Regions from separate parts of the Lysinibacillus sp. OL1 genome, predicted to be linked through region 3. Evidence: riboswitches for the same ligand, from Rfam matches in the RefSeq annotation. Region 3 holds a riboswitch; each other region holds the start of a gene.
The links. A riboswitch is a leader RNA that binds a small molecule or an ion and turns the genes downstream of it on or off. The one in region 3 is predicted to bind S-adenosylmethionine.

Region 1: another riboswitch for S-adenosylmethionine. It lies ahead of EW028_RS21470 (bifunctional homocysteine S-methyltransferase/methylenetetrahydrofolate reductase); the one in region 3 lies ahead of EW028_RS13295 (methionine ABC transporter ATP-binding protein).
Region 2: another riboswitch for S-adenosylmethionine. It lies ahead of EW028_RS09405 (O-acetylhomoserine aminocarboxypropyltransferase/cysteine synthase family protein); the one in region 3 lies ahead of EW028_RS13295 (methionine ABC transporter ATP-binding protein).

The regions. Positions count from the first base shown of each region.
Region 1 is NZ_SJDS01000016.1:28,563-34,111, forward strand. Features, by position in the region: gene metH (methionine synthase) at 1-12, opposite strand, end outside; gene EW028_RS21470 (bifunctional homocysteine S-methyltransferase/methylenetetrahydrofolate reductase) at 5-1,852, opposite strand; SAM riboswitch class I at 1,942-2,042, opposite strand; gene EW028_RS21475 (protoporphyrinogen oxidase) at 2,142-3,536, opposite strand; gene EW028_RS21480 (globin-coupled sensor protein) at 3,768-5,060, opposite strand.
Region 2 is NZ_SJDS01000004.1:41,657-47,205, forward strand. Features, by position in the region: gene EW028_RS09395 (DASS family sodium-coupled anion symporter) at 1-954, opposite strand, end outside; gene EW028_RS09400 (glycerol-3-phosphate acyltransferase) at 1,150-1,782, opposite strand; SAM riboswitch class I at 1,938-2,051, shown strand; gene EW028_RS09405 (O-acetylhomoserine aminocarboxypropyltransferase/cysteine synthase family protein) at 2,168-3,469, shown strand; gene EW028_RS09410 (hypothetical protein) at 3,803-4,186, shown strand; gene EW028_RS09415 (homoserine dehydrogenase) at 4,650-5,549, shown strand, end outside.
Region 3 is NZ_SJDS01000006.1:237,551-243,099, reverse strand. Features, by position in the region: gene EW028_RS13310 (response regulator) at 1-310, opposite strand, end outside; gene EW028_RS13305 (MetQ/NlpA family ABC transporter substrate-binding protein) at 523-1,374, opposite strand; gene EW028_RS13300 (methionine ABC transporter permease) at 1,443-2,111, opposite strand; gene EW028_RS13295 (methionine ABC transporter ATP-binding protein) at 2,101-3,129, opposite strand; SAM riboswitch class I at 3,212-3,315, opposite strand; gene EW028_RS13290 (thioredoxin family protein) at 3,372-3,683, opposite strand; gene EW028_RS13285 (toprim domain-containing protein) at 3,698-4,039, opposite strand; gene gcvH (glycine cleavage system protein GcvH) at 4,131-4,511, opposite strand; gene EW028_RS13275 (arsenate reductase family protein) at 4,593-4,949, opposite strand; gene EW028_RS13270 (acyl-CoA dehydrogenase family protein) at 5,134-5,549, opposite strand, start outside.

The DNA.
Region 1 (5,549 bases), on a different contig from region 3:
GTGCTTAGCCATGTATACTTACTCCTTTTTTCTGTTCATCCAATTGCTCTATATATTTCATCAACTCTAGTGTCACATCGTAACGTAAAAATGGTGTAATAAGGTAAATGCCATTGAAATATTGTGTAGCCACTTCTACTAATTCTTTAGCAATGGCAATCCCCTCCAATGTCGCTCTTTCCTTATCTTCTCCACATGCTTTCATTCTTGTTAAGGCATCTTCAGATAATTTGATACCTGGTACTTCATGATGTAAAAATTCAGCACTTTTATAACTCGTAACAGGCATAATACCGATGTAAATTGGAGCTTGTAAATGCTTTGTTGCCTCATAAATCTCTACAATTTTTTCTTTCGTATATACTGGTTGAGAAATGAAGTAGTCTGCCCCATGCTCAATTTTCTTCTCTAAGCGTGTCACAGCACGATCTAACACACGGACGTTTGGATTAAATGCAGCAGCAACTGAAAAATTTGCTTTTTTTCGAAGTGGCTTACCTGAGAAAGAGACCCCTCCATTTAATTGCTTAATTAATTGGATTAGCTCCATTGAAGATACATCATAAACACTTGTCGCACCTGGGAAATCTCCTACTTTCGTTGGATCACCCGTAACAGCCAACACATCATGAATACCTAAAGCATTTAACCCCATTAAATGAGATTGTAGACCAATTAAATTACGGTCGCGACATGTAATATGAGTTAGTGGACGTACACCATGTGTGCTCTTCAACAATGCTCCCATTGCAATATTGCTAATACGTGGAGAGGCCAATGAATTGTCTGCCATCATAACTACATCTGCACCTGCATCATATAATTGCTTTGCTCCTTCAAGGAACCCGTCAATCTCTAAATGTCTAGGTGTATCCAACTCTACTATGACAGAACGTTCACGTTTAACCTTTTCATGAAGAGGCTCATACTTTGTTGGCTCCGCTTCCCGAACAATCTCAATCTTTTCAGGTTTCGCATGCTTCTCCTGAACCGGTGATAACTCTTCTAAATACTTCTTTGCTGCTGCAATATGTTTGGGTGTTGTACCACAGCAGCCCCCTATTAAACGTACACCTTGATCACGCAATTCAACAGCCGCTCGACCAAAATAATCAGCTTCTGATTCATAAACGACACGCCCATCCTCTAAGTCCAGAAGTGATGCATTTGGATAGGCCGACATAAATGCCTTATTAGGAAGTTCTACACCTTCAAATGCTAGAATAGTATGGTGTGGACCTAGTCGACAATTGACACCAACAATATCAGCACCTAGGGCTTCAAGCTCATGGAGAGCATTATTTAAAGACATCCCATTTTGTAGAACACCGGGCTCATGCATAGAAACTTGTGCAATAATCGGCAATTTTGTTTTTTCTCGTAGCATCTTTAAGGTTGCTGTTAATTCTTCAAAATCATAATAAGTTTCAAGTAAAAGGCCATCTGGATTCCCTGCAAGTAAGACGCTTGCTTGTTCTTCAATAGTCGCTAATATTTCATCCAAGGTTGCATCACTTTTACGAATTCCCCGAATACCACCAATTGTTCCTAAAACAAATTGACCGCCATCAGCCGCTGCTCGTTTTGCGATGGTGATAGCAGCTTCATTAAATTGTTGGACTTTTGATTCTAATCCATAGCGAGCTAATTTAATGGCATTTGCACCGTACGTATTCGTTTGAATGATGTCAGCACCAGCTGCAATATATTCTCTATGAATCTTTTCAATTAACTCGGGTCTCTGAACATTCATTTCCTCATGGCAATACTCCAATCCATAGCCATATAGCACTGTGCCTATTGCACCGTCTGCCGTCAATACATGCGTTTTTAACCTTTCAAGCAATCCCATAAAATTAGCCTCTCTTCCTATGTCTCTATATAATAAAAAGCCTTCTTTCATAAAAAAAGAAGGCTTTAACGATTCATCATTGTTGTTCCTTCTCATCTTCGACTCAACGGTCTTCTGGATTTAGCACCTGACAATAAAGTTGGTTGCTGAAGCTTCAATGGGCCAGTCCCTCTGCTTCTCTTGATAAGAATTAAGTATGAATTTTTTAAATAATTAAAAGAATCATATCGTTTACTGACGAATGAGTCAAGACTATTTCACATAACAAAGTTTTTTTTCACTTAAAATCTTAGAAATTGGCAAGTTCATTTGCAAGCTCTTCGCCAATTTTTTTCCCGTTTTGAATACAAGCACCAATACCTACGCCAAAATATGAGCACCCTGCAATCGATAAATTAGGATAGTTCTCATGTAATTCTTGTAGTAGTCCTTGTAATGCTTCACGATGCGCTAAATCATATTTAGGCATTTGATCAATCCACTTTGTTACATTCACAACAGTTGGCTGCTCCTCTATTCCTAGGCTCTTTCTCACATCTTCTAAAGCAACTGCTGCCAATTCTTCATCAGTCATGGCACGTAGTTGCTCATAGGCTGGATTGATGCTCTTATAAAAGAGTCGCACAAGTAATTTATTTTCTTTCGATGTATGCTTCCATTTACGACTAGTCCAAGTTGCTGCATTACAAGTAACGTCTGAATTATGGGAAACAATATAGCCCGTTCCATCTGCTGGCAATTTAGCGTCTGGCACATCAAAACCTAAATAGATAGTAATTGCTGACGCTGTCGTAAATTGGTTAAAATAGCGGTTTAAAGATTCATCCTGTAGCAGATTTTGGACAGAATCATTCGGTAATGCTAAAACGACATAATCTGACTCAATAATTTCACCATTAGCTAAAGAAATTGTGTAGTTCTTATCTTGTTTTTGAACATTTAGTGTAGTAACACCCTTGATAATTTCTACATCGGATAAGGTTTGTTCAAGTCGATTAATTAAAGAAGATAAACCATTTTTAAAGGATATAAATTTTTTGTTCGCTGCTTTAACAAATTGCTCACGATTCGCATCAAAGCCTTTAATAATACTTCCAAAATCATTCTTATAATCAATTAAATACGGTAAAGTAGAGCCAATAGAAAGCTGATGTAAATCTCCTGAATAAACACCTGCAAGGACTGGTGCAATTTGGTTTTTCACCAGTTCCTCTCCTAAATAGTAAGTTAAAAATTCACCGATAGAACTTTCCTTTGTGAAGCCATTGTTTGGCAATGTTAAATCCTTCAACGCTTCTTTTTTTCCCTGCTCGGAAATAAGTGTACTTTCCTCTAAGGATGCTACACTCATCGGTATTCCGAAAGTTGAATCTGCCGGAATAGCATGTAACTCATTATTCGTATAAATATAAGAAATACCTGTTTCGTTGTAAACTAATTCCGCCTCAAAATCAAGCTCCTGCACGAGTTCCATAACGCCTTGATGACGGGCTACAATAGAATCAGCACCCGTTTCCATGATGAAACCTTGTTCATGTGCTGAATATAATTTGCCTCCTAAATATGTATTTTTTTCTATAAGCACTAGACGAACATCTAAATTATGTTCCTTCACTTGACGTTGCAAATAATGCATTGTACATAGTCCTGTAATACCGCCGCCTAAAACAACAACTGTTTTCATCATAACCGCCCCTAATATTCATTCTTTCTACAGTATAATCTTTTTTTCATTGAAAATTACGTTAAACCCTTTACAAATTTAGCAAAAATAGAGCTATTTCATCAGTGAAATAGCTCTTACTTTCTGAATCTCTATAAAATTGATCCTCTATAGCGATAACTTCACAACAAACATTTAAATAGGTACTATAGTGTTTATTACGTCTAAAAATAGAATGTAAATGTTAGTAGTCTATCCTTTTAAATTTTGCGCAAAGCTCGCTAATTTTTCAGCTGAATTTGTTACCTCAGTAAATGAAGTGCCTAATTCACTTAATATGCCTACAATTGCTTGTATTTTTGTTGCCATACACTCATTTTGATCTTTTGCTTCTGTCATGGCTCCCAATATACTCGTAAATTGGCCTTCAGTTTGTAACATATTTTCTTCACCTGCTGCAACTTCATCTTGAATGTTGGTCAAAGAATACTCTAATTTCTCTGTTCGTTCACCTGTCTTTTTCAATAACAAAGCCACCGCTGTAACAGATTCTTTTGTCTGAATTGATAATTTACGTACTTCATCGGCCACTACGCTAAAGCCCTTTCCCGCTTCCCCAGCACGTGCTGCTTCAATTGCAGCATTTAAAGCCAATAGATTCGTTTGATTCGCAATATTGGTCACAACACTCATAATTGTTTCCATTTCCTTAGACATACCTGATAATTGTTCAATATTTTCTTCTATATCATGAAGAGAATGACTAATATTGAGCATATTTTGTGATTGATTTTTTAAACGCTCGCGACCCTCAAGTGCTTGGTTTTCAGCCAGTGTAGACACATCGAGTGATTTTTTTGCCAAATGTTTAATTTCGTCAGATTGCTTACTTAAGCAGCAAAAAGAATTATTGGTTTCCTGCGAGATAGCTGCAAGTGCTTCCGAAGAATCTACAATCTGTCGTTCAATCGCTTCTTTTTCATGAACCATTTTTTCTTTCAGTTGTTCTACAGTGTTTTCAAAAGCTTCTAAAACGAGTTGTTGCTCAAAATTACAAATTTTCGATATAGCTCTGATCGTATTAAATTGATCTTGTGGAAATTCTATATTTTTTTCGACTAAATCTATAAATGATATCGATAAATCTTGGAATGCACAGATATACCACTGTGTTCTAAGCCCAATGTGGACATGCACCTTTGCAATCTTTACACGCCTTTGGTAATACATCTCATCAATGGTTCCGTTAAACATTTCAATAATATGCTGCCGTAATGTTACTTTAAGCTTTTCTACAGAACTATGATGGCTGATGATATCTACCAAATGATGCTCTGTTCCAATCATGTTGTAAAAACGGTTTACGATGTGATCTACATTATCCATAACTATTGGCTGGAAAGCTTTTAAATATTGTAAGTCGTTCTTCGTTAAGTTCAGCATTTCAATTTGCTTCGCCATCGATTGACGAGAGGACAAATCCATTTTCACTGTGTATTGCTGTAAATCCAATACCTTCGTCTTTCTCTGTCTTTGAAAAATCACACATCTTCCCTCTTTCATTCCGTTTACTTTCATCAGGCTGAGAAACATCAAATCCTTTTAACATATTGATGGATACACGAAAAAATACCGGTAAAATCAGATTAGTCAGATTTAATGGTTACATTCGATAGCGCAATTCCGTATGACAGACTTCCTCCAAAAGTATGTCGGGTACCCCTTTGCTAATTTAGCCTAAGGTCATATGCTCTCAGCAAACAGATATAGTCCTACATGACTAACAGTAAATTATTTACGTATGCTTCTTTTCAAAATCACTCATTTACATTAATCATTTTATAAATGACTGTCAATCTTATTAATACCATTATTTTACACAAAATGTATAAAAAGTCCTTGTTGTTAAATAAAGCGTAATAAACTATAAAAAAGCTACCACAATATTATTGGGTAGCTTTTTTAACCATTTTTTTGTTTATTATGCTTACTTGCTTTATATTTATTCTACTTTTTTATCGAACATCTTCAAAT
Region 2 (5,549 bases), on a different contig from region 3:
AGCAATAATTGTGACTGTTGTCGTATCGAATGGATGTAGCTTTCCTTCAGTTGCCCAGAAAAATAGTAAAACTACGGATGTAATGATTAAACGAATTTCAGGAGCCTTTAATGGGCCCAGCTCTGCAAGCTGTTTTTTGATGACCTCTTTACCACCTTCGATATTGCTAGTCTCAGGTTTAATTAAAGCAATCATAATGAAAAATAAAAAGATAGACATAATAATTGAGAAGGGGGCGGCATAAAGTAGCCAAGCACCCCATGAAATATCCACGTTAAATTGCTCTTGGATAAAGTTTAAGGCCACCATATTTTGAGCTGCTGCAGTCTTAATACCGATATTCCAAATGGAAACGGCTTGTACCGAAGTAATAACTAACAAGGCAGCAAGCCGACTATCACGTGGTAAACCAAACGCTGCAACCATTCCAAGCAATATCGGTACTACCGCGCCAGCTCGTGCTGTAGCAGAGGGTACAAAAAATGCGAGGACGATAGAGACTAAAATAGCGCCAAATACGATAGCTTTTGTTTTCGTTCCCACCAGTGAAAGAATCCAAAGAGCAAGTCGTTTATGTAGATTAGTAATTTGCATTGCTGCCGCTAGAAAAAGAGCTGCTGCTACTAAAGCAACGGCAGAATTACTAAAGCCACTTAAAGATAATTTTAATGCGCTAGCTGTTCCTAGCTCTGTAGTTGGATCATCCATTGACGGAGCGAGTCCTAGTAATACAGTTACTAGTGCAATGATCATGGCCGAGCTTACAGGATATGAAACGGCCTCTGTAACCCAAAGGATGACTGCAAAAGCTAAAATGGCTAAAGCTCGTTGTCCAGCTATAGGTAAATCACCATTATTAGGTAAAAAGGTAATAATGATAAGTAACGCGAATGCCAAGCCAATCCATAGTGGCTTTAAATTAAGTTTTGTAGCTGCTTGCTTTGGTGAAGACATATTTCCTCATCCTTTCTACGATAAAAATGACGATTATTATCCATAACATCGGCCTGTATAATGTTTTATTAAGATAAGAATATATGTATTTTATTGTAGATAAAAATCTATGTGAAAATGGTGTTTTTTACAGCAATATGAGTAGATAAAGAGAAAATACATGGTCACAAAAAATACAAAAATATCCATAAAATATTATTTCTTTTTCTTAAAGGCAGAAGTTACTTTAGGCTCTGTGCCATTGACTAATCGTTTAATATTTTCAAGATGCAGGATGATGGCTATGCCAAAAAGAAAAAGAGCTATAATGGTTGGACCAATGCCAGGAATCCATAAATAAGTTGCTGTACAAAACACGAGATAAAATTCTAGCACACCAACAATTAAATAATTTGTTGCAAAGGATAAAATAACAAATAAAATAAGTGCAAATAAACCAATCTTCCAATCAACGGCAAGTAAAATACCAATGATGGAGGCCGTTCCTTTCCCGCCGTTGAAGCCCATGTAGAATGGGAAATTATGACCTAAAATAACCCCAGCAGCCATAATATAAGTAAGCAGCCAAATCTGTTCTTCTGTTAAATGAATGGCGTCCGCTAGATAAAAATGTGCACCTATAATAGCCACAACGCCTTTCCCTATATCGATGAGGGCTACTAAAACGCCATATTTCCAGCCGAGGGAAAGAGTAGCATTAGAGGCACCAGCATTACCGTGGCCAGCCTTTTTTAAATCAACCCCCGATAAAAATTGGGCTACTTTAGAGCCGTGAATACAGCCTATTAAATAGCCAATCATAAGAAAAATGATCACGGCTTTTACCATAAAAATACTCCTCTCAAAATTTTTTCTAAAATAGTGTATGCGTTCATATTACGTATAAGAGCAGACAGAAGTTTCGGAAAAAATAAAATTTACATGTTGACAGAAAAAAACTCTATGTTTATACTGTGTAACAACGATGGAAATTGAATCTCATACTCTTATCAAGAGCGGCGGAGGGATAGGCCCTATGATGCCCGGCAACCAGTAAGCAATGAGCTTACTAAGGTGCTAATTCCTACAGATTCTTACTTGGATCTGGCAGATAAGGGGAGGAAAACTTGCAACCGCAACCCTCTTCTTAGCTGAAGAGGGTTTTTGTTTTCTACAGAAAAATCCTCCTCATCTCCGGTACCATCGTAAAAAAATAACCATTTGGAGGTACACAATGACAAATTTTAAACCAGAAACATTGCTGTTGCATGGTGGTCAAGAGCCAGACCCAGTGACGGGTTCTCGCACAGTTCCAGTCTATCGCTCAACTGCTTTTGTATTTAAAGACACTGCTCATGCGCAACGTCTTTTTGCCTTAGAGGAAGCAGGGAACATTTACACACGAATTACCAATCCAACAGTTGATGTGTTTGAAAAACGTGTGGCTTTATTGGAAGGTGGAACAGCAGCAGTAGCACTTTCATCTGGTGCAGCAGCTATCGCATTTTCCATTTTAAATCTAGCTGGAGCTGGTGATGAGATAGTAGCAGCTAGTTCTTTATATGGTGGTACGTATAATTTATTTGCTAACACATTACCAAACTATGGTATTAAAACGATTTTTGTAGATGAAACAAACCCAGAGAATTTTAATGCGGCGATTACTGATAAAACAAAAGCTGTCTTTGCAGAGGTTTATGGTAATCCAAGCTTAAAGGTTTTAGATATTGAAGCAGTAGCTAAAATTGCACATGATAATGGTCTACCATTAATTATTGACAGCACGTTCGCTTCTCCTTACGGTTCTACACCTATTGAATACGGTGCAGATGTTGTGGTTCATTCAGCAACTAAATGGATAGGAGGTCATGGCACAACTTTAGGGGGCGTTGTTGTAGACGCTGGTAAGTTTGATTGGACTAGCGGTCGATTCCCTGGTTTTACTGAACCAGATGCCTCTTACCATGGTCTACGTTATGGAATTGATACAGCTTCTGCTGCCTTTGCTACAAAGCTACGTGTACAATTATTACGTGATTTTGGTCCAACATTAAGTGCTGATGCTGCCTTTAATTTATTGCAAGGGTTAGAAACGCTTCATCTGCGTATCCCTAAACACAATGAAAATGCATTGGCAGTGGCTGAGTATTTACAAAACCACCCATCTGTGGAGTATGTAAATTATAATGGCCTAGAAGATTTTCCGACACATGGGTTAGCAAAAAAATATTTAAGAAATGGCTTCGGTTCAGTGCTTACATTTGGCATAAAGGGTGGACGAGAAGCTGGGCGAAAGCTTATTGATAGCGTGAAATTATTCTCACATGTAGCAAATGTAGGTGATGCAAAGTCATTAATTATTCATCCAGCTTCCACTACTCATCAGCAACTATCAGCAGACGAATTAGTTCAAGCTGGTGTAACCGAGTCGCTCATTCGCTTATCCATCGGTTTAGAGGCAGTAGAGGATATTATTGCTGATTTAGATCAAGCCATTACACAGGCAACAACAGCTGAACAAACAGTAGAAGCTTAAAATTTAAAACAAATGGTAGAATGTTGTGGCGTTTACGTATTTTCTCATTCGATTAGCCTCATTTGGTAATGCGTTAAACGCTGCTACATCAACCTATTACTGCACCCGTTAATTATCAGAACCTTATAAAAAATAATACCAAGTAATTATATATGTATTGTTGACTTATTTAAATCCATGTTCTATACTAGGAAATAAGTTAATGGTACGAAAATTCTTTTTAAAAAAGGTAAATGTTTTCATAAGTGCTCCCCCACTTTTGAATATATAGAAGGGTAGTTGCCTAGCCAGTGACTACTCTTCCCAAAAACTGATGATAAAGGAGTGTTTAAAATGGGTAACATCTATAGTGCGCAAAACATTGTATCCTATCTAATATATGAGCTAAATGAAGGGCATGTATTTGTCAACAATAAATCCATTCAACACCTTCTTACATCAGTCGAAAGAAAATGGCAGGAAGTTTTTGGTCATACAGCATTTCAAGAACATGTTTTTACAGAAGAAAACTTTACTGTTAAGGAAGTATTTGAGACTTATGAACAGTACGGTGTGAGCCATATCTCACTTCCTGCGACAGAGTTTTACTTGAAGTATGGTACATTTCAATTAGTGGAACGTACGTATGCAATACCAAATTTTACAGAAGAAGAGATTAGTCTTGTTCAACAAGCTTTAGCACAATATCGTTATCAATTGCTTTCAAAAGCAAGTTAAAACCCCCTCATATTTTTAAGCTCATTCTCTGCTGCTACAGGGAATGAGTTTTTTCTTTAAAAGGATTGTTATGAGTGTCTGAGCATACATATATATAATAGAAGAAAGACATTCATATATTGAAATGTAAATAGTCAATATTTGTTCAAATCTTATAGATTGATTAATAAAACGTATAATAAAGGGAATGAAACCGATTTCTTTTGCACATCTAGAGAAAACAAATGTCCTTCCTAGAAAGATTTTTCTTGTGCAAAGTGTGTATTTGCGTTACAATTTTCTTTAAGTTAAATTTTGAATTATTTGAATTTGTATGTGTCCTAACACATATAGAAATAGCGAAACTCATACAAAGAGAGTTGTTGGCTAAAGGCTGCGGTGGGTGTCAAATTGTTATGACACAACCCCATAGAGAGTTAGCTTTAATGAAACTGCGGAATGTAAGTTGGAGGGAATAATAAGAATGGCAACTATAAAGGCAGCGATTTTAGGATTTGGAACGGTAGGTCAGGGGATTTACCATATTTTAAATGAAAAACGAGAAGAGCTAAAAAATAAATTAGGTATTGAATTAGAGGTAGCGAAGATTTTAGTGACAGATGCTAGTCGTGAACGTGTCCCAGGCACAGCACATTTAATGACAACAAGTATGGATGAAGTCTTAGCAGAGCCAGGTATGCAGGTTGTGTTTGAAGCAATTGTGAACGAAGAACCTGCATACAGTTATTTAAAGCGAGCGGTGGAACATAAGTGTCATGTTATTACTGCCAATAAAGTGATGTTTGCCAAACGAGGTTTGGAGTTGCAGGATCTTGCAAAAGCTAATGGCGTTTTTGTAGGCTATGAGGCTACTACTGCTGGTGGCGTACCTGTTATAAAAACAATGAAAAATATCTTACTTGTAAATGATGTAAGTCGTATTCAAGGTGTCTTAAACGGCACATGTAATTATATTTTAACAAAAATGCGTGCACAGGGCTGGTCGTTCGAAACAGCTTTAAAAGAGGCACAAGGCTTAGGTTATGCCGAAGCAGATCCATATAATGATATATCTGGACAGGATGCATTTAAAAAATTAATGATATTAAGTGCCTTAGCTTTTGGTGAGCAGCCTGACTGGTCAGATGTAGAGGTAATTGGGATCGATAGTATCTCTGCAGAACAAGTTCATGAAGCATGTGAAAAGGGTCTACGTTACCGCCATGTAGCTGAAGTGGAAAAACTAGCTGACGGTAAGATTATTGCAAAAGTAGGCCCTCAACTAGTTGATAAAGAGCATCCACTTTATCCAGTCGATGATGTGTTCAATGCGGTGGCATTAGAGACTAACTATATTGGTACATTAACATTAATCGGTCCTGGA
Region 3 (5,549 bases):
CTGCTTTTAAGATGGCAAATATTCGTTTTAAAAACGCCCTAGCTTCTACATCACTACTTTGTAAAAAGAAGATGCCCCAATGATCCCCATCGGATAATTGAAAAAGCAAGTCTGTCTTGCGTATTTTTGATTGTAAAAACGAGGTAACTTGATCATTCACATTTTCATTTAGTTGTGTAGCATTAGCTGTTTTTAAAAAGACTGCTGTTATAGTAAGGCGTGATCTAATCACACTTTCTCGCCATATTTTAAAGTAGCGCTCTACTTCATGTTCTTGCATGATGTCATGGGTGAATTTTATATCATTCATTAGAATCACTCCATCTAGTTTTTTCTTATTATTACTTTCTATCATTTATTTCGCAAATTAACAACATTACTATAGTAATAAATGTGACTAAACAATATCTGAACATAAATAGACGTCATAAAAAATACATAGTTTCTCATCAATTTAACTACAAATAAAAAAGAGTACCTAAGTCGTTAAACTTATGTACCCTTTTATAAAATTTCTAATTCTTATTTTACCGGTACTACTGCACCTTTCCACTCTTCTAAAATGAAGTCTTGGATTTCTTTAGATGTTAATACTTCTAATAATTTTTTAATTTCAGGTTTTGTTTCATCACCTGCACGTACAGCGATGATGTTAACATATGGAGATTCTTTATCTTCAAGAGAAATAGCATCTTCAATTGGGTTTAAACCGTTATCGATGGCAAAGTTAGAATTGATAAGTACTGCATCGCCTTCATCATTTTCGTACATTTGTACAAGCATTTCTGGTGCAGTATTTGCATCAAATTTAAAGTTTTTAGGATTTTCTTCAATGTCCTTTAATTCTGCTGCTGTTTTATCAATGCCTTCTTTTAATTTAATTAAGCCTTTAGCCTCTAACAATGACAGCATACGACCATGGTCAGATACTGAGTTAGAAAGTAAAATTGTTGCGCCTTCAGGCAGGTCTTCTAACGTTTTATATTTTTTAGAGTAAATACCGATTGGTTCAATGTGAACGCCACCTGCATTAACGAAATCATAGCCATTGTCTTTAATTTGTAGCTCTAAGTAAGGAATATGCTGGAAATAGTTTGCATCAATATCTTTTGACTCTAAATCTTGGTTTGGTAAAACATAATCTGTATATGTTTCAATTTCAAGATCAATACCTTCTTTAGCTAAGATCGGTTTTGCTTTGTCTAAAATAACTGCGTGTGGTGTATTAGAAGCACCTACTTTTAATGTTACGTTTTCTTTACTATCTGTTTGATCGCCAGATGCTGATTTTTCATCTTCTTTTTTATCTGTACCGCAAGCTGCTAATGCTAGTACAAGTATTGATAAAAATAATCCTGCTAATAACTTTTTCATTTATGACACTCCCTTTTATTTGTTTTAAATATGTTAGCGGTAAAAACCGGAATAACCTCAATTTCGTGCTAGCGTTTATCAATTTTCTCAGTAATTAAATCACCAATCCATTGAATAATAAATACGACTACTAAGATCAAAATAGTTGCCATTAATGTCACATCTTGGCGATTTCGCTGGAAGCCGTCTAAGAAAGCTAAGTTACCAAGACCACCTGCACCAATAATTCCTGCCATCGCTGTATAACCTACAAGAGCAACAGCCGTTACGGTGATACCAGAAATCAAAGCTGGTAATGATTCAGGAACCAATACTTTCCAAATAATTGTAGAAGTTTTCGCTCCCATTGAACGAGCCGCTTCAATGACACCTTTATCAATTTCACGTAACGCAATTAATACCATACGAGCATAAAACGGTGCTGCACCGATAATTAAAGCAGGTAACGCCGCATTGGCACCACGAATTGTACCTAGTAACAACTTCGTAAATGGAATTAATAAAATAATTAATACGATAAATGGAATGGAACGGAAAATATTAACGAGTGATCCCGTTAAAAAGTTAACGATTTTATTTGCCCATAACTGATTGGGACTAGTTAAAAATAGAACAATACCAATGACTAACCCAAGAATAAATGTCACAACCGTTGATATAGCTGTCATGTATAAAGTTTCATACGTAGCTTGCCACATATTTTCCCAGTCTACATTCGGAAAGAGATTAGTTAGCATTTTCAATCACCTCCGTCTGTACTTCCACTGTATTTAAATAACGAAGGGCTTCAGTGACGTTTTTCTGAGAGCCATCAATTTGCACAATCAATGTACCATATGCACCATTTTTTGTTTGTGAAATATTTCCGTGAACAATACTTACTTCTACATCAAATTGTTTCACAAGATGTGAGATGACTGGCTGTTCTGTTTTTTCACCAACAAAAATAAGTTTGACAAGTTGTCCAGTTGGATAGTTTGTTTTAATTTGTGCTACCGTATCCTGTGTTTCCTTAGTGTCTGTAATTTGAGATACAAACTTCTTAGTAATAGCCGCCTGTGGGGCTTGGAAGACTTGCAATACCTCACCACGTTCCACAATTTCGCCTGCCTCCATCACTGCTACACGATGACAAATTTTGCGAATGACATGCATTTCGTGGGTAATCAGGACGATAGTTAAGCCTAAGCGTTCATTTATATCAACGAGTAAATCAAGAATAGCATCCGTTGTTTCAGGATCGAGTGCCGATGTCGCCTCATCACATAGTAAAACCTCTGGATTATTCGCTAATGCACGTGCAATTCCTACACGCTGCTTTTGTCCACCAGAAAGCTGGGATGGATATGCCTTATCGCGCCCTTCTAAGCCTACAAGGGCAATTAATTCCTTCACACGTGCTTCACGTTGAGCCTTTGGGAAGCCTGCGATTTCTAAAGGGAATGCAATATTTTCGGCAACTGTTCTAGACCAAAGTAAATTGAAATGCTGGAAAATCATACTTACCTTTTGTCTAGCCGCTCTAAGCTTTTGCCCTTTTATCGATGAAAATTCTTGATTGTTCACCGTTACTGTTCCTGCTGTCGGTTTCTCTAAACCGTTTAATAAACGAATCATGGTACTTTTACCAGCACCACTATAGCCAATAATGCCAAAAATTTCACCTTTATTAATAGTAAGGTTGACGTCTTTGACTGCCGTTAATTCGCCATTTGCTGTTTTGTATTTCTTTGTAATATTTTGAAGCTGGATCATAGCGAATACTCCTTTTCTCATATAGAAAACCCCTTCACTCACAGACAAGTAGAAGGGGTCACGTATAATACGTTAAACCGTTCTCTCATCTTTCAAAGAAAAATCTTTGGGTGATTTGGCACCTTTTCACATTGTGATGGTTGCCGGGCTTCATAGGGCACTTCCCTCCGCCACTCTTCATAAGAGTTCGATATATTTAATGTTTTAGTAATATATTTGATACTTTACCACGCTAGTAAAGTTCAGTCAATTGATTTTTTTAACAATTCATATAAAAATGGTACGGATTGAAAAGCATAAATCTTTTCTGTCACTTTTCCGCCATCACTGATGAGTAGACATGGAACACTTTCAATTTGATGCTCATAAGCAATGTGTTCCAAAAAGTTGATATTTGCTTTACCAATTTGTAGCTGTGGCAGTAATTGTTCAATAATGGACATCATTTTAGATGCCACTGCACATGTTCCACACATCGGTGTATATAAATAAAATGCAGTTTTCTCTCCTGACTGTTTAGCCGCTTCCCACTGCTCTGTTGACCATTCTTCCATTTACTCACGCAACCTTACAAAATATATTCATTATGGATTGAAAAATGTGCTCGCAGTAAAATCATCGCTAGCACTTTTCTTGGTGTCGTTTCTACTTCCTTATATGTTGGCATTGTGCGCAGATGCTCAGCTTCTGGATAATGTCTGTCCATTAATGCACGTAGCTTATCGCCAGAAGTATCTGCATCAAAAAAAGTAAATAGCTCACAGCCCTCATAGGGATCCAGTAGTTCTTCTAATTGATGCACACCAATTGTACCATTCGTACATAGTATTGTAACATTCTCATTCAAAATAGGCTCAATTTGTAGCTTATCTGAGCGTCCTTCTACTATCAAGCATTTTCCCTCGAACATTACGCCACCTCCATTTAGAGATCCCCACTTATAAGTCATTATATAACAAAAAACGCCGGTAGTTTCCGACGTTTTTCGATTATAGCTTGTCTTATTCAGCGATCATTTCTTCGTATTGCTCTGCTGTCATTAGTTTCTCAACTTCTGATGCGTCAGCAGGCTCAACAACGATCATCCATGCTTTTTCATATGGTGATTCATTAACGAATTCTGGGCTATCTTCTAAATCTGCATTTACTTCCACTACAGTACCTGAGATTGGTGCATATAATTCAGAAACAGTTTTTACTGATTCTACGCTACCGAATGGATCATCTGTTTTGATTTCGTCGCCAACTTGTGGAAGCTCAACGAATACGATATCTCCTAATTCAGATTGTGCGAAGTGAGTAATACCAATACGTACTTTTCCATCTTCTACTTTTACCCATTCATGTTCTTCAGAGTATCGTAAGTCTTTAGGTGTGCTCATGCAAAAAACCCCTCCATAAATATGTAATATATTCACTTTCAGTGTGCCATACTTCTCCTATAAATACAAGGTTTAATACGGTTATTTCCAAGCTTGCTCAAAATCTACTTCTTTAAAACCTAAAGTAACTTTTTTTCCATCTGTCACGATGGGACGTTTCATTAACATGCCATCTGAAGCAAGTAGCTCAAGCTGCTCATCCTCCGTCATTTCCGCTAACTTGTCCTTTAAGCCAAGCTCACGATATTTCATGCCTGAGGTATTAAAAAATTTCTTCAAAGGCTGTCCACTAGCTTGCCAAATAGCTGTTAATTCTTCTTTAGTGGGAGGTTGCTCTGCGATATGTACCTCTTCATAGGCAACCTCATGCTCATTTAACCACTTCTGTGCCTTTTTACATGTTGTACATTTCGGATAATGGAAAAATTGAATCGTCATTACAATGCTCCTCTTCTGTCTTTTTCTGTAGTATACCATCATAGTTGTTTTCAATGGTGAACTTCACTCTTTTTTGTAAGTTTATCCACCAGTTGTGCAAATTTATCCGCTCCTTTTACGATTATCCATCTCATATAAAAAAACCTAGCTATCTTTTGCAGATAGCTAGGTTAAATTTGCACTATTATACAATATATTTTTCAGCATCAATTAATTTAACGGAAGCCTCACGCTTCTTCGCAATTAAATTGTATGGATTATTACGTGTTAGCTTACGCAGTGCAGATAATGTCATACGGGCTGCATCGCCATCCGCTGAAGCAAGAATTGTGTCTTTTGCTTCTTTTTCGATTTCTGAGAATGCTTCTTGGCAGAAAATTTGTGTGTATAGCAATTTTTGATGTGCTTTTTCAGCACCGTCACGAGCAATTGCTTTTTCTGTACGTAAGACAGCTGATTCCATTGCAAATAATTGGTTAGCTATATTCGCAATGTTTACCAATACTTCTTGCTCTTGATCAAGCTTTGCACCAAAGCGTTGTGCTGCTAATCCTGCAGCTAATACAGCAATCTTCTTGGCATTTTTCACTAAATATTTTT